DNA from 3 places in the Pantoea sp. X-Soil-OKNW-713 genome. Region 3 is predicted to be linked to each of the others. Evidence: riboswitches for the same ligand, from Rfam matches in the RefSeq annotation. Region 3 holds a riboswitch; each other region holds the start of a gene.

The links. A riboswitch is a leader RNA that binds a small molecule or an ion and turns the genes downstream of it on or off. The one in region 3 is predicted to bind thiamine pyrophosphate.
Region 1: another riboswitch for thiamine pyrophosphate. It lies ahead of thiM (hydroxyethylthiazole kinase); the one in region 3 lies ahead of thiC (phosphomethylpyrimidine synthase ThiC).
Region 2: another riboswitch for thiamine pyrophosphate. It lies ahead of thiB (thiamine ABC transporter substrate binding subunit); the one in region 3 lies ahead of thiC (phosphomethylpyrimidine synthase ThiC).

What each region holds. Positions count from the first base shown of each region.
Region 1 is NZ_AP035995.1:2,932,070-2,937,853, forward strand. It holds gene AC6I8R_RS13765 (GntR family transcriptional regulator) at 1-411, shown strand, start outside; gene fbaB (class I fructose-bisphosphate aldolase) at 495-1,547, opposite strand; gene thiD (bifunctional hydroxymethylpyrimidine kinase/phosphomethylpyrimidine kinase) at 1,695-2,495, opposite strand; gene thiM (hydroxyethylthiazole kinase) at 2,492-3,277, opposite strand; TPP riboswitch at 3,311-3,407, opposite strand; gene AC6I8R_RS13785 (DNA cytosine methyltransferase) at 3,611-4,741, opposite strand; gene AC6I8R_RS13790 (helix-turn-helix domain-containing protein) at 4,844-5,080, shown strand; gene AC6I8R_RS13795 (hypothetical protein) at 5,093-5,725, shown strand.
Region 2 is NZ_AP035995.1:786,554-792,337, reverse strand. It holds gene sgrR (HTH-type transcriptional regulator SgrR) at 1-1,316, shown strand, start outside; TPP riboswitch at 1,352-1,449, shown strand; gene thiB (thiamine ABC transporter substrate binding subunit) at 1,497-2,483, shown strand; gene thiP (thiamine/thiamine pyrophosphate ABC transporter permease ThiP) at 2,459-4,069, shown strand; gene thiQ (thiamine ABC transporter ATP-binding protein ThiQ) at 4,053-4,754, shown strand; gene AC6I8R_RS03515 (DedA family protein) at 4,751-5,515, opposite strand; gene polB (DNA polymerase II) at 5,683-5,784, shown strand, end outside.
Region 3 is NZ_AP035995.1:279,665-285,448, forward strand. It holds gene thiE (thiamine phosphate synthase) at 1-445, opposite strand, end outside; gene thiC (phosphomethylpyrimidine synthase ThiC) at 442-2,367, opposite strand; TPP riboswitch at 2,445-2,546, opposite strand; gene AC6I8R_RS01275 (Rsd/AlgQ family anti-sigma factor) at 2,635-3,141, opposite strand; gene nudC (NAD(+) diphosphatase) at 3,205-3,978, shown strand; gene hemE (uroporphyrinogen decarboxylase) at 4,018-5,085, shown strand; gene nfi (deoxyribonuclease V) at 5,088-5,756, shown strand.

The DNA.
Region 1 (5,784 bases), 2.7 Mb from region 3:
GTGGAAATTGCCGTGGTCCGCCGGGCCGCGCAGGAAATTACGCCTGTCGCCCTGATGGCGCTGGAGCATAACCTGCAACTGCAACGTTTAGCGGCCGAACGCCACGACAGCCAGGCGTTTCTCGCCCTCGACGATGAGTTTCATCGCCTGATTGCGGAAAGTATCAACTGTCTGCTGGCCTGGGAAACGGTGGAAAATATCAAAGCGACCATGGACCGGGTGCGTTTTCTGACATTAAGCGAAGTCTCACCGCCGGAGAACTTGATCCAGCAGCATGAAGAGATTTATGCGGCGCTGAAAGCGCACGACGTTGAGGCTGCGGAGTCGGCAATGCGCCGCCATTTGCAGGAGATGATTATGACAATAACGCCGATTGCAGAACGTAATAGCGAGTGGTTTGAAGCGCCTTAAGCAGTGTGACATGCCGTAGCGGCGCGATTTATCGCGCTGTTTTTTTGCGGCATCATGCGCAGAATTGCGCCGCTACGGTTTAATTATGCGATCGTCACATCTTTGGACAAATACACATCCTGCACCGCGTTAATCAGCTCCACGCCCTCTTTCAGCGACTTCTTAAACGCTTTGCGTCCCAAAATCAGTCCCATACCGCCGGCGCGTTTGTTAATCACCGCCGTGCGCACTGATTCGGCCACATCGGTTGCCCCCGCAGCCGCACCGCCAGAGTTAATTAACCCGGCGCGCCCCATATAACAGTTCGCCAACTGGTAGCGTACCAGGTCGATAGGGTTTTCGGTGGTCAACTTGCTGTAAACGCGATCATCGGTATGGCCGAAATTCACCGCGGTATAACCCCCGTTATTCTCTGCCATTTTTTGCTTCACGATATCCGCGCCAATGGTCGCGGCCAGATGGTTAGCCTGACCGGTTAAATCGGCGCTGGCATGGTAATCCACGCCATCTTTCTTGAAGCCATTATTGCGCAGGTAGGCCCACAGCACCGTCACCATACCCAGCTCATGCGCACGTTCAAACGCGGCGGAGATCTCTTCAATCTGGCGACGTGATTGCTCAGAACCGAAGTAGATGGTGGCCCCGACCGCAATGGCTCCCATATTGAACGCCTGCTCGACGCTGGCGTACAGCGTCTGATCATATTGCGTCGGATAGCTCAGCGTCTCGTTGTGGTTCAGCTTCACCATAAACGGGATCTTGTGCGCATAACGCCGCGCCACCGAGGCCAGCACACCGTAGGTGGAAGCGACACAGTTGCAGCCCGCTTCAATCGCCAGCTCAACAATATTTTTCGGGTCGAAGTAGTGAGGATTGGCGGCAAATGAAGCGCCGGCGGAGTGCTCAACCCCCTGATCAACTGGCAAAATCGACAGGTAACCCGTCCCCGCCAGGCGACCGGTGTTGTACAGCGTTTGCATGTTGCGTAATACCACAGGAGAACGATTGTTATCGGTCATTACGCGATCCACATAATCCGCGCCCGGTAAATAAAGGCTTTCCGCTGGAATGGTCATGCAGCGATGTTGAAGAAGGCTATCCGCTTCTTGGCCCAATAACTGAACGATGTCCGTCATACTCACTCCTGATTAATGGCTGGATTGGAACCGGCACCTGCCGATTCGCCCCCAACAGCCTGGACCGGGATCCGCCAGGCTGGCAAATTGCTGACTCCATTTTTCAGACAGATACGCAGGCAAAAAATGGCAATTCGGCGTTACGCCCTACCACCAACGATGAAAATGGTGCACCGGTCCAATGCCTTTTCCGACTTCCAGAGAATCGGCATGCAGTAACGCTTGTTGCAACCAGGCTTTAGCCTCGGAGAGCGTCGCAGCCCAGTCATCATGGCGTGGACGTAGCGCCGCCAACGCAGCTGACAGCGAACAACCGGTGCCGTGGGTGTGGCGAGTATTGACGCGTGGCGCGGTAAAACGCTGACGTCCGTTGCGGGTGATAAGCCAATCCGGGCTCTCCGCATCACTCAGATGTCCTCCCTTCATCAGTACCGCTTCACATCCGAGATCCAGCAATGCATCCCCCTGCATCAGCATCGTCTTCTCATCCTGCGCCACACTGCGGCCAAGCAGCGCCGCGGCTTCTGGCAAATTCGGCGTAATCAACGATACCTGTGGTAACAACAACTCACGCAGGCTGGCGATGGCATCCGGTGATAACAACGCATCGCCACTTTTGGCAATCATAACGGTGTCCAGCACCACGAACGGCAGGCTGGCACGCTTCAGCTTGTCAGCAACAATTTCCACCACCGCCGTTTCCGCCAGCATGCCAATTTTTGCCGTGTCGATACGCACATCATCGAGCACCGAATCCAGCTGCGCTCCGACAAAATCTGGTTCGATACGATAGACCGACTGCACACCACGGGTATTCTGGGCCACCAGCGCGGTAATGACGCTGGTGCCATAGGCACCCAGCGCGGAGAAGGCTTTGAGATCGGCCTGAATTCCCGCACCACCGCTGGGGTCAGTACCGGCAATAGTCAATGCATTAATACGTTTCATGGCGTCACCTCCAGCGTCCACAGCGCATCCAAAAAGGCAGCAACAAAGCTGCCCGGCCCCTGGACCTGGCGTGCCGCCCGTTCACCGGCCAGTGACATGACCCGACAAGCTGCCGCCACATGTTGCAGACGTTCACCCGGCAGGCTGGCAAAAGCCGCCACCACTGCCGACAGCGCACAACCTGTCCCCACTACGCGTGTCATCAGTGGGCTGCCGCCCGGGATGGCAAAGGTATGCTGACCATCGGTGACGTAATCCACTTCGCCGGTTACCGCCACGATGCTGCGGTAATCGTGCGCCAACTGTTGAGCAGCGCTGAGTGCGGCGTCAGCCTGATGCAAACTGTCCACGCCACGCCCGCCCGCCGCCTGGTTCGCCAGGGCAAGGATTTCCGAGGCGTTGCCACGGATGGCTGCCGGTTGCAGGGTCAATAGCTGCTGACAAAATTCGGTGCGAAAGGTTAACGCGCCCACCGCGACCGGGTCGAGCGTCCAGGGCGTGCCGGCACGGTTTGCCGCCTCTACCGCAGCCTGCATGGCGACGCTGCGATCGCGCGTCAGCGTGCCCACGTTGATGAGCAGAGCATCGGCATAACCGCTGAACTGTGCGGCCTCATCAGCGTCGATCACCATGGCAGGTGAGGCGCGCAGTGCCAAAAGGACATTAGCGGTAAAGGTCTGAACCACATCATTGGTCATGCAATGTACCAGCGAAGCATGTTGATGCAGTAACTGAAGCGAGTGCGCGAGTTGCGCGGAGGAAAGAAGGTCAGGTTGTTTCATAAAGCTCCCAACCGGCGATCAAGAAGGCGAATGCGGTCAGGCATCTGACTTCCCTACGCTGGCATTATCCAGATCAGGTGGTACGGGTATTTCTCAGCCTTCACAAGGAAGGGCACCCCGAGTCATTTAAATAGAAATCAACTAATTACGATAAATTCTTCTCATCGATCTCTAATGAGAAATAGTACTGTCAGCAGGAAATCTTGTAAATGAGAAAAGAGACCCTGCTGCGTTATATGTCTCGGTTTGATGCTGACTGTAACCGGAAAATGAGAAAGCCTAATAGCCGCATAACAATCTGAACTAAACGCTATGGAGCCTGGAAACTTAATATCAAAAGTAATCTTTTATTTTTTCGGCAAGCGCTTTACCAAGTAGTGGCGGAACAGCATTACCTATTTGCTTTGTAATTTCAGAACGGTTTCCGAAGAATTTAAAGTCATCATCAAATGATTGTAACCTTGCTCCTTCACGAGGAGTTAAGGCTCGATTAAGAATAGGGTGAATACAGCGATTTGAAGCTGGATGCACAAAATTTACAGTAATAGTTACCGCAGGCTCATCCGGGTCAAGTCTACTGTAACAACTACTAAAACCACTGGTTATCAGTTCCTTGGGGATGCAACTGATATTTTTCCCAGAGTGTTTTATTATCTCCATCATTTTTGGCGAATGTTTTGTCGCACTATGAAGCTCTAATTCTTTAGTACCCTTCCTTCTGTCACGTTGATACTCATTCATGGGGTCATTGGTATAAATCAAACTTGATTCACCTGATTCTATTGGGGGTAAATCACCAATCGCCTCCATAGCAGTTATCGCCAGAGGTAGATTATCAGAGCGAAGTGAAAACATTGTTTTTTCTTTATTTTTGTGACCAATGGTCGCTCCAGAGTAATAAAATTTTGGAGCAGGTAACTCCAATTTACTCCCCCTGGGAGCACCAAGCATAATCAGCCTTTCTCTTTTTTGAGGGACACCATAATGAGCCGAATTCAATATTTTCCATTCGGTATCATAACCCAGAGAATGAAAACATTCTTGCATCTGCTCAATTGTATCGCCGGATTTATGAGTCGCCAAACCTACAACATTTTCCAAAACAAAATACTTAGGTCGGAAAAAATTCACATAAGATGCATACTCTTCGAACAAAGTATTTCTGGGATCATCATCCTCTGAAGAACGAAATGGTCGAATAGAAGAAAACCCCTGGCAAGGCGGGCCTCCTACTAACACATCCAACTCACCTTTTTTTACTCCGGTTATTTCGGATACTTCCTTTTTGGATACCTTCCTGATGTCACCTGCAATAGCATGAGCTTTAGGATGATTAAGCTGGAATGTAGAAACAGATGATTGAAGTAAGTCAATTCCGAAGGACACTTCAAAGTTTGCCTTTTCTAAATTTTCAAACCCCTTGGAAAATCCACCTGTACCACAAAACAAATCGAAAACTTTCATATAGTTAACCCAAAAAAACAATATCCGGTGGAGACTATAGTCTCGTAGATCATGGAAGTCAATCTATTTACAATTCTCCCATCTAGACATTTGGAGTGAGCCATGTGCAACAATCGGAAGTTTATTGAGAATTTCTCAAGAAAAATCAATGAATTGAGAATTGAGAAAAAACTCACAATTGAGCAACTTGCCGATATGGCATCAGTTCACCGTACAACAATTGGCTTAATTATTCGCAATGAACGCTCACCATCTCTACAAATGGCAAAGCAAATAACAGACGCATTAGGGGTCCGATTAAGCGAGGTTATTGAGAAAATTGAAAACGAAAACATTTAAAGGAGTTAATTAATGAGACTTGCTAAGCCAGAGCATTTAAGGAATGCCGATGATTTATTTAAATTTACAGGATTAGCACCTGAAACCATAGCCCAAGCAATTAACGATTGTTATCGAACATTGGATAACATTGATCATCAAATGATGGCTCAAGGTATCCCTAGAATAGCTAACCTCGTGGAACTCGCCAATCTATCTTCAATGGTTGGTAATATCCTGGGAGCTGGACTAGCTGCAAACTCCAATGGGAAATATATTCGAAACAGACCTCATGCATATCCAGATTTAATACCAACAAATGGACAGGGAAGAGAACTTGAATTAAAAATGGCACTTGAGACCAATCGACCCAAGGGGCATTTACCTAAAGCTGGTAATTACATGACTATTAGGTACGTATTAGGTGATGCGTCTGGGGCTTACCAAAAGGGAAAGAATTCACGAGGAGATACAGTATGGATATGGGAAGTTAAGGTTGGATATTTAAATGAAGGTGACTTTTCTTGCAGCAATACAGCTGGAGACTCAGGAAAAACTGCCGTAATTAAATCGGGCGCACATAACGATATGTCATTGGTATATTTTGCACCAGAGTTTTTACCTTACAGCAATAAAATAGGGAAACAATACTGCGGTTATAACTGACAGCAAGACAGCATATACTCATGAGGGCATATCACGAGCCACTACCGGATTGCATCTTC
Region 2 (5,784 bases), 510 kb from region 3:
GCCAGGGTAAGCATATTCTGCGCGTCCTGTATTATCGCCCGCTTCCCAACCTGCTACCCGGTTCCCCGTTGCGTCGCTCCGAAACCCATTTAGCGCGGCAAATCTTCAGTGGTCTGACACGGATAAATGAGGAAAAGGGGGAAATTGAACCCGATATTGCCCATCACTGGCAACAAACATCGCTGCTGCACTGGCGCTTTTTCCTGCGACCCGCGATTCGTTTTCATCACGGTCGTGAACTGGAGATGGAGGATGTCATCAGCTCGTTGGATCGTCTGCGTACCCAACCGCTGTTCTCCCATATTGCCAAACTTCACTCCCCTGCCCCCTGGACGCTGGATATTCAACTGACTCAACCCGATAACTGGCTACCGTGGTTGCTTGGCAGCGTCAGCGCGATGATCTTGCCGCGCGAATGGCAAACGGTACGCGATTTCGCCCGTCAGCCGATTGGCACCGGCCCCTACAGCGTGGTGCGCAACCAGCAAAGCCAACTTAAAATTGCCGCTTTTGATGACTACTTCGGCTACCGCGCGTTGATTGATGATGTCTCAATCTGGGTATTGCCGGAAATCAGCGACGAACTGGTGTATGCCGGAGTGAAGTTGCAGGGCGAAACCGCGGATGAAAAATCGGAGGAGAGCCGCCTGGAAGAGGGTTGCTATTTTCTGCTGTATGACCAACGTTCAGAGCAGGGACGCGATGCCCATTTCCGCCGCTGGGTCAGCTATCTGTTTAACCCTATCGCCCTGCTGAACAACGCCGGGGTAGGTTATCAACGCTACTGGTTCCCGGCCTATGGCTTGATTCCTCGCTGGCACCACCGCCGCGACTTAACCCCAGTCAGCAAACCACAGCATCTCACCCAACTGACCATCAGCTGGTACAGCCATCATGTTGAGCATGAAGGGATCGCCAATGCGCTGCGCCCACTGCTGGCGCAGCAGGGCGTAGAGTTAATCACCCGTGAACTGAGTTACGAAGCATGGTTTAACGGTGAAGGCGAAAGCGATATCTGGCTCGGCAGTGTCAACTTCACCCTGCCGCTGGATTACTCGCTGTTCGCCCAGTTGTATGAGCTGCCACTGATGCAGCAATGCATCCCGATAGACTGGCAAAGCGCGGCTGAACGCTGGCGCGAAAAAACGCTACCGCTGGCGGAATGGAGCAAGCAACTGGTGGACAGTGACTACCTGCATCCGCTGTTTCATCACTGGTTGCTGCTGGAAGGCCAGCGCAGTATGCGTGGTGTGCGCATGAATACTCTTGGCTGGTTTGACTTTAAATCCGCCTGGTTTGCCCCGCCGGAGCTGTGAACCTTTCGCCCTGAGCCGGAAATGACTAGAATGAGCCGTTCTCAACGGGGTGCCCTGCATTACAGGGGCTGAGAGAGACCCGTCGAACCTGATCCGGTTAATACCGGCGTAGGGATTTGAGATGCCTCGCTGCTCAGATCCTTTGCGACTCAACCTTATCTTCTCCTCAAGGAGCGCAAAGTGCTTAAAAAAGTTCTGCCCGTGCTGCTGCTGATTTCTGCCCCGGCGCTGGCTGCCAAACCGGTACTGACCGTCTACACCTACGACTCATTCTCTGCCGATTGGGGACCCGGTCCGGCAGTAAAAAAAGCCTTTGAAGCCCAGTGCGGCTGTGAGCTGAAATATGTCGCGCTGGAAGATGGCGTGTCGCTGCTCAATCGTGTCCGTATGGAAGGCAAAAACAGCAAAGCGGATATCGTGCTGGGTCTCGATAACAATCTGGTGCAGGCGGCAGAAAAAACCGGCCTGTTTGCCAAAAGCCAGGTGGATACCGGCGCACTCCAACTGCCAGATGGCTGGCACAACGACACCTTTATCCCGTTCGACTATGGCTACTTCGCCTTTGTCTATGACAAAAACAAACTGAAGAACCCGCCCAAAAGTCTGAAAGAGTTGGTAGAAAGTCCTGAAAAATGGCGCGTGATCTATGAAGATCCTCGCACCAGCACCCCCGGACTTGGCCTGCTGCTGTGGATGCAAAAGGTGTATGGCGACAAGGCCCCAGATGCCTGGCAAAAACTGGCGCAAAAAACCGTCACCGTCACCAAAGGCTGGAGCGAAGCCTATGGCCTGTTCCTGAAAGGCGAAGGCGACCTGGTGCTGAGTTACACCACCTCCCCGGCTTATCACATCATTGAAGAGAAGAAAGAAAACTACGCGGCAGCGCCGTTCAGCGAAGGCCACTACATGCAGGTTGAAGTGGCAGCGCAGCTCGCCAGCAGCAAACAACCAAAACTGGCGCAGCAATTTATGCAGTTTATGGTATCCCCGGCCTTCCAGCAGACCATCCCGACCGGCAACTGGATGTATCCGGTGATTAAAAGCGAGTTGCCTGCCGGTTATCAGACGCTAAACGTACCGCAAACGGCGCTGCAATATAGCCCGACTGAGGTTGCCGACCATCGCGACGACTGGATAAGTGCATGGCAACGCGCCGTCAGCCGTTAATTCCCGGCTGGCTGCTGCCCGGCAGTTTCACCGCGCTATTGTTATGCGCGGTGGCGCTGCTGGCGTTTGGTGCGCTGTTGATGTCAGCCCCCATCGGTGACTGGCGCGCCCTGCTCACCGATGACTATCTGCATCACGTACTGGCTTTCTCCTTCTGGCAGGCGTTACTGTCGGCGCTGTGCTCAGTCATCCCCGCGATCCCGCTGGCGCGCGCCCTGTACCGTCGACGTTTTCCCGGACGTAACCTGCTGTTACGCCTGTGCGCCATGACGCTGGTGCTGCCGGTGCTGGTGGCAATATTCGGCCTGCTGAGCGTCTATGGTCGCAGCGGCTGGCTGGCCCAGCTGTGCAGCCTGGTAGGTCTCGATTATCACTTCTCACCCTATGGGTTGCAGGGCATTCTGCTGGCACATGTGTTCTTCAATCTGCCGCTGGCCACGCGCATGCTGTTGCAGTCGCTTGAAAGCATCCCGGGCGAGCAACGTCAGCTGGCGGCGCAGCTCGGCCTGCGCAGTTGGAACCTGTTCCGCTTACTCGAATGGCCGTGGCTACGGCGGCAGATTTTGCCGACCGCCGCGCTGATTTTTATGCTGTGCTTTGCCAGTTTTGCCACCGTGCTGGCGCTGGGCGGCGGCCCGCAGGCCACCACGCTGGAACTGGCGATTTATCAGGCGCTGAGTTTTGACTACGATCCCGGGCGCGCGGCCCTGCTGGCGCTACTGCAACTGGGATGCTGCCTGCTGCTGGTGTTGCTGAGCCAGCGCTTCAGCCAAGCCATTCTGAGCGGAAACCAGCAGATACGCGGCTGGCGCGATCCCCAGGATAGCTGGCGCGCGCGCCTCAGCGATGGCGTATTGATCGGTTTGGCCTTGTTGTTGTTGCTCCCGCCTTTGCTGGCGGTAGTGACTGATGGCCTGCGTGGCGGCGTCGCCGGGGCGATTCAACAACCGGCCTTGTGGCAGGCCACCTTTACCTCATTACGCATTGCCATCGGAGCAGGCGTGTTGTGTGTCATTCTTACCCTGATGCTGTTATGGAGCAGCCGTGAACTGCGCCTGCGTCATCACACTATCCCGGCGCAAGCAATGGAACTGAGCGGCATGCTAATTCTGGCGATGCCGGGCATCGTATTGGCGAGCGGTTTTTTCCTGCTGTTCAACGCCACCGTTGGCCTGCCGCAATCCCCCGACGGGCTGGTGATCTTCACGAACGCACTGATCGCCATCCCCTATGCCATGAAAGTGCTGGAGAACCCGATGCGCGATCTCAGCGCGCGTTACAATCTGTTATGCGCCTCGCTGGGTATGCAGGGGTTGAACCGCCTGCGCCTGCTTGAACTGCGCGCACTGAAACGTCCGATTGCCCAGGCGCTGGCGTTTGCCTGCGTGTTGTCGATTGGCGATTTTGGCGTGGTGGCGTTGTTTGGCAGCGCGGATTTCCGCACGTTGCCATTCTATCTGTACCAGCAAATTGGCGCCTATCGCGGCGAGGACGGCGCGGTCACCGCGTTGCTGTTGCTGCTGCTGTGCCTGCTCCTGTTTACCCTGATGGAAAAATTGCCAGGTCGTCATGCTCACACTGAATAACCTCACCTGGATGTACCAGCATCTGCCGATGCGCTTCCAGTTTAGTGCGCAAGCCGGCGAACGGCTGGCGATCCTGGGTCCGAGCGGAGCCGGGAAAAGTACCCTGCTTAGCCTGATTGGCGGCTTTTTGCCGGTCAGCAGCGGCAGTTTATGGTTGAACGGCGAAGATCATACCGCCAGCGTCCCCGCCGCGCGCCCGGTGTCGATGTTATTCCAGGAGAACAACCTGTTTCCACACCTGACGGTGCAGCAGAATCTGGGACTGGGGCTGCATCCGGGCTTAAAACTTACCGCTGACCAGAAACAGCAGGTGCTTGAGATCGCCGCGCAGACCGGGCTTCAGGAGATGCTACAGCGCCTGCCGGGACAGCTCTCCGGCGGGCAACGCCAACGCGTGGCGCTGGCGCGCTGTCTGCTGCGCAATCAGCCGATTCTATTGTTGGATGAACCTTTTTCTGCACTCGATCCGGCGTTGCGTCAGGAGATGCTGCAACTGGTGCATAGCGTCTGCGTCGCGCGTAACATCACGCTGCTGATGGTGTCGCATAGCCTGGAAGATGCGCGGCAAATCGCGTCGCGCAGTCTGGTGGTGGTTGATGGGCGGATTTACTGGGATGGCAGCACGGAAGACCTGCTCAATGGCAGAACCCCCGCCGCCGCCATCCTCGGCGTGGCACAACGTTAAGCGAAGAACACCTTCCACAGCAGATGACGGAACACTGGCATCATCGGGTGGAACTGGATAGCAATAAACGCTGCCACGCCGACCACCGCGGCCAACGGTGCCAGCCAGCGTAAACGCGCCGCCGGTAGATACGCCGTTGCCCAGTCGATATTTTTGCCACTGCGCCACCAACGCCAGCACAGCCAGAACCCCAGCCATACCAGCAACGCCACCAGCGCCAGCAGCCAGGTAAAGTGGCTGCCTTGTGCGGCCTGCGGCACATCAATCGCCACCCCGGCGAGGATACCGGGCATCAGATACAGCGGTGGCCAGAGGATGCAGCCAATAATGTTCGGTGGCAGGAATTTGCGCACCGGTAACTCCAGCATCCCAGCCGCCAGCGGAATTAATGGACGCGTCGGGCCGACAAAACGCCCCACCAGGATGGTAAACATGCTGTGCTGATGCAGCGCATGCTCGGTCTTATCCAGCAAACCACGATACTTTTGCAAATATTTCCAGCGATGCAGCGGCCCCTGGAATCTCCAGCCAATGCCATAGGAAACCCAGTCGCCAATCAGGCAACCGACCAGCCCGGCAGCCCAGGCCGGATAGAGACCAATCTGGCCGCTGCCGACCAGCGCGCCCAGACTTGCCATCAACACCGTGCCCGGCAGCAGCAATCCTACGAAGGCCAGCGACTCAAGAAACGTCACCAGCGCGACAGCAAACAATGCCCATTCCAGAGATTGCGTAAAAAGATGTTGTACCCAGGCTTCCATAAATATCCTCTGCGGAATATGAAGGCTGGATTGTCCAGAGCCAGCCGCGCAGCGTCAAGGCAAGATTTGTACACCAATGTTGACAAAGCGCTGACAATTTAAGCAAACCAAAGACACTGTATAAACATCCATGATACACTAAACGGGTTATCACACCCGGAGTTCCCGTGACCGATCCACGCGCAGGTTTTCTGCTTACCCGACACTGGCGAGACACCCCCACTGGCAGCGAAGTGGTGCTGTGGCTGGCTACCGACCGCGGCGCGCAG
Region 3 (5,784 bases):
TTAACTCTGCAATGCCTTGCGGTTCTGATGGCATCTCTTTAGTTTGTGTCGGGAAAATATGCCCCAGCGCGATATATGAGGGGCGCAGCGCCAGCGCCCGATCCAGTTCGGCATCATCATGGGTGGATAAGCCGAGGCGCAAGCCCGCCTGACGAATCGCCTCCAGATCGGCCACATCCAGATCTTCCTGGCCGAGATGCACGCCATAGGCGTTGTAGCGAATCGCCAGGCGCCAGTAATCATTGATAAACAGGCGGGCGCGATATTGTTTGCCGAGTGCGATAGCCTCCCGCACCGCCTCTTCCACTTCATGATCTTCGCAATCTTTAATACGCAGCTGAATGGTGCGTACTCCCGCTTCCAGCAAACGGGCAATCCACTCAACGCTATCGACAACCGGGTAAAGCCCTAAACGTGGGGCGGTACTGGGGAAGGCGGCGGTCATACATTTTCCTCTTTCAGGGCATCGGCGGCATGATAAAGCTCACCGCCACGGCTACGGAAGGCATCTGACATCTGCGCCATCCCGATTTCAATCGGCTGGGCTTCCGCCTGCTGACGGGCGGCAAAGTCACGCACTTCCTGGGTGATTTTCATGGAGCAGAATTTCGGGCCGCACATGGAACAAAAATGTGCCACTTTGCCCGACTCCTGCGGCAGTGTCTCATCGTGATAAGCGCGCGCGGTATGTGGGTCGAGCGCCAGATTGAACTGGTCCTCCCAGCGAAACTCAAAACGCGCTTTCGACATGGCGTTATCGCGAATCTGGGCGCCAGGATGGCCCTTCGCCAGATCGGCGGCATGAGCGGCGATTTTATAAGTGATCAATCCCTGTTTCACATCTTCCTTATTCGGCAAACCCAGATGTTCTTTCGGGGTGACGTAGCACAGCATCGCACAGCCGAACCAGCCAATCATCGCGGCACCGATGCCAGAAGTGAAATGATCGTAGCCGGGGGCGATATCGGTGGTCAGTGGGCCGAGGGTATAGAACGGGGCTTCGTGACAATGTTCCAGTTGTTCGGTCATATTGCGGCGAATCATCTGCATCGGCACATGCCCCGGACCTTCGATCATCACCTGCACATCATATTCCCAGGCGATTTTGGTCAGCTCACCCAGCGTATGTAGCTCGGCAAACTGCGCTTCATCGTTGGCATCCTGAATCGAACCCGGACGCAGTCCATCACCCAGCGACAGAGCAACATCATAGGCAGCACAGATTTCGCAAATCTCACGGAAGTGCAGATACAGGAAACTCTCCTGATGGTGCGACAAACACCACTTCGCCATAATTGAACCGCCACGCGAAACGATGCCGGTCAGACGTTTCGCCGTCATCGGCACATAACGCAGCAGCACGCCGGCGTGGATGGTGAAGTAGTCAACGCCTTGTTCGGCTTGCTCCAGCAAGGTGTCGCGGAAGATTTCCCAATTCAGATCTTCCGCGATGCCGTTTACCTTCTCCAGTGCCTGATAAATCGGTACGGTGCCAATCGGCACCGGGCTGTTACGCAAAATCCACTCGCGTGTTTCATGGATATAACGGCCGGTCGAGAGATCCATCACCGTGTCAGCCCCCCAGCGTGTTGACCACACCAGCTTCTCCACTTCCTCTTCAATTGAGGAGCTGACCGCCGAGTTGCCGATGTTGGCATTCACTTTGACCAGAAAATTGCGGCCAATGATCATCGGCTCAGATTCAGGGTGGTTAATGTTGGATGGGATGATGGCTCGCCCTGCGGCGACTTCCTGACGCACGAACTCGGCGGTGATATTTTCCGGCAGATGTGCACCAAAGCTATGACCAGGATGTTGTTGTAGCAACACTTCACCACGGATGCGTTCGCGCCCCATGTTTTCACGTAGTGCAATAAACTCCATTTCCGGGGTAATGACGCCCTGACGCGCATAATGCAACTGGGTAACACGGCGGCCTGCTTTGGCACGTCGCGGTTGGGGCAGATGTTCAAAACGCAGGTGATCCAGCCCCTCATCTGCCAGGCGTTGCTGTGTATAGCTGGAGCTGAGCTGGTCGATGGTTTCACTGTCGCCGCGTTCCGCGATCCAGTTGGCGCGCAGTTTGCTCAACCCCTGATGAACATCAATCGACGCATGCGGATCGCCGTAAGCCCCGGCCGTGTCATACACCGGCACCGGTTCGTTGGCTTCGTATTGCGGATTATCTTTACTGCCGCCGGTCAGGGTCGGGCTAAGCTGAATCTCACGCATCGGTACGCGAATATCATCACGACTGCCGGTGAGCCAGATACGTTTAGAATTGGGGAAGGCAGTGCCCTGGAGGGAATCAATAAATTCCTGCGCCTGGGCGCGTTGTTCACGACGAGAAGTTTTTACAACAGACATAGCAAGTTTCCTGTAAATGATGGAAGTTGCTTGTCCGGAGTCCGGAAGGAGTAACAGAAACGGCGCGCGCACCGGCTGTGATATTTACTCTTGTTCCCTTCGCAGGTACTAACCTGATCAGGTTCCGCGGATCCCGAATTAACGGTCTCAGCCCAAAATGGGCACTCCGACAAGAAAATATTTACGGTGTTAAACCGTAAAATAAAAAAGCCCTCGTAGCATAGAAGGGCTTTTTACGAATAACAAGTCTTTTACAAATGCGGTCGGCTAAGCAGGGCGGGCGATGATGCTTTCATTCGCTACCGGCGTATGCGCCAGCTGATTGTCCCATGCCAGATGCACCAGCTTATCTTCCAGCGTAAAACGCGACTCCAGCACTTCACCCACTTCAGACAGCGCCTGCTGGAAGGTGACGCAGTTGTCATCGGTGATGGCCTGTTGCAGATGGCCGTCATACAGTTGCATCATCCGTTCGGTATTGGCTTCCAGTGACGGGTAGATTTGCGCGGCGGCGATCATCGGGCTGTCACCTTGCATCTCACTGATAATATGTTCATAAATGCTGAAATGGCCGGCGGAGAGATAATCCACCAGGTTATGACAAAAGGCATCCAGCGCCTGTTCGTCCAGGGCACTCAACGCATCTTTTTTGGGCTTCATGCCAACCAACTGGTAGTAAGTCACAAGTAGCTGACGACGCGCGTGTAGCCATGAATCGACCAATTCGTTACCGCGGCCTACACGCTCGGTCAGGTCATCTAACTGAGTAAGCATACAAGGCTCCATGTGGGTTATAGTGGTTCATTCTGCGAATAGACGCTAAGGATGACGATTTAAATGCAACGTGAGATCTCAAGCGTAGACGCTGGCTGGTGGATTGTCAGCCATGAACAAAAACTTTGGCTGCCACAGGGTGAGCTGCCGCACGGGACGGCGGAACAATTCGATCTGGCGGGCAGCAGCGGCATGGTGATTGGCGAATGGCAGGGTGAAAACGTCTGGCTGGTGCGTGAATCACGTTCTGACAATATGGGCTCAGTACGCCAGTTGATCGACGAAGATGTTGGCCTGTTCCAGCTTGCCGGGCGTGGCGTGCAACTGGCGGAATTCTTTCGTTCGCATCGCTGGTGCGGCTATTGCGGCCACGAAATGCATTTGAGCAAACGTGAGTTTGCTTGCCTGTGCGGTCACTGCCGTGAACGCTATTATCCGCAAATCGCGCCCTGCATCATCGTGGCGATTCGGCGCGGAGATGAGATCCTGCTGGCGAACCACGCAAAGCATCGTAACAACGTCTACACCGTACTGGCCGGTTTTGTTGAAGTGGGAGAAACTCTCGAACAGGCGGTGGCGCGTGAGGTGATGGAAGAGAGCAATGTACGGGTGAAAAACGTACGTTACGTCACCTCACAACCCTGGCCATTCCCCCATTCGCTGATGATGGCCTATATGGCGGAATACGATGGCGGGGAGCTACAGCATGACGGCAAAGAACTGCTGGATGCCGGCTGGTTCCGCTACGATGCGTTACCTTTATTACCGCCGCCGGGTACCGTCGCGCGACGTCTGATTGAAGATACCGTTGCCCACTGTCGCGCCAGCGCGCTGTGAAAATGCTACACTGGCGCCCTGTCAGTGAGAGAGCCAATTATGAGTGAACTGAAGAACGATCGTTATCTGCGCGCCCTGTTACGTCAGCCGGTGGATGTCACCCCGGTTTGGATGATGCGACAAGCCGGGCGTTATCTGCCGGAATATAAAGCCACACGCGCCGAGGCCGGTGACTTTATGTCGCTGTGTAAAAATGCTGAGCTGGCCTGTGAAGTCACGCTGCAACCGCTGCGTCGCTATGCGCTGGATGCGGCAATCCTCTTCAGCGATATCCTCACCATCCCGGATGCCATGGGATTGGGCCTGTACTTTGAAACCGGTGAAGGCCCCCGTTTCTCTCACCCGATTACCAGCCGCGCTGACGTCGACAAACTGCCGGTACCTGACCCGGAGCAGGAGTTGGGTTATGTGATGAATGCGGTGCGCACCATTCGCCATAACCTGAAAGGCGAAGTGCCGCTGATCGGTTTCTCCGGAAGCCCGTGGACGCTGGCGACCTATATGGTTGAAGGGGGTAGCAGCAAGGCCTTCACCAAAATCAAAAAGATGATGTACGCCGAGCCACAAACGCTGCATGCGTTGCTGGATAAGCTGGCCGACAGCGTGATCCTCTATCTGAACGCGCAGATCAAAGCCGGTGCGCAGTCGATCATGGTGTTCGACACCTGGGGCGGCGTGCTGACCGGACGTGATTATCGCGAGTTCTCGCTTTACTACATGCACAAAATCGTTGATAGCGTGCTGCATGAGAACGAAGGTCGCCGTGTGCCGATCACCCTGTTCACCAAAGGTGGCGGGCAATGGCTGGAAGCGATCGCGGAAACTGGCTGTGATGCGCTGGGCCTGGACTGGAGCACCGATATTGCCGATGCCCGTCGTCGCGTCGGCCACAAAGTGGCGTTGCAGGGCAATATGGACCCGTCAATGCTCTACGCCCCACCGGCCCGTATCGAGCAGGAAGTGGCTGGCATCCTTGAAGGGTTTGGCAAGGGTGAAGGCCACGTCTTCAATCTGGGCCACGGTATCCATCAGGATGTACCGCCAGAGCATGCTGGTGCCTTTGTCGAGGCGGTGCATCGTTTGTCACGTCCTTATCATCAGGGCTAGCGATGGATTTAGCGGCGCTACGCACGGAACAGCAACAGCGCGCAGCTGACGTGGTGCGGCAGGACGATTTTGAGGTGCTGCCGCACCGTTTGATTGCCGGTGCCGATGTCGGGTTTGAACAGGGCGGGGAAGTGACGCGCGCCGCGCTGGTGATTCTTGAGTACCCCTCGTTGCAACTGGTGGAGCATCAGATTGCCCGCATCAGCACCACCATGCCCTATATCCCCGGTTTTTTATCATTCCGCGAAGTGCCTGCTCTGGTGGCTGCCTGGCAACAACTCCAGCATCAACCGGACCTGTTATTTGTCGATGGGCATGGCATCTCGCATCCGCGTCGGCTCGGTGTGGCGGCGCATTTTGGCTTGCTGGTGGATGTACCGACCATTGGTGTGGCAAAGCGGCGCCTGTGTGGCCAGTTTGATACGCTGGATGAAGCGCCGGGCAGCCGTCAGCCGTTGCTGGATAAAGGCGAGCAGTTGGGTTGGGTGTGGCGCAGCAAGGCGCGCTGCAACCCACTTTTTATCTCCACCGGCCATCGTGTCAGTACCGACAGTGCATTGCAGTGGGTGGAAAATTGCATGGCGGGTTATCGCCTGCCTGAGCCAACACGCTGGGCCGATGCGGTAGCATCTGGTCGTCCGGCCTTTCTGCGCAGGCAAAATGCGCGTTAACGCTGTTTGCGCGCGGCTTTTGCGGTAC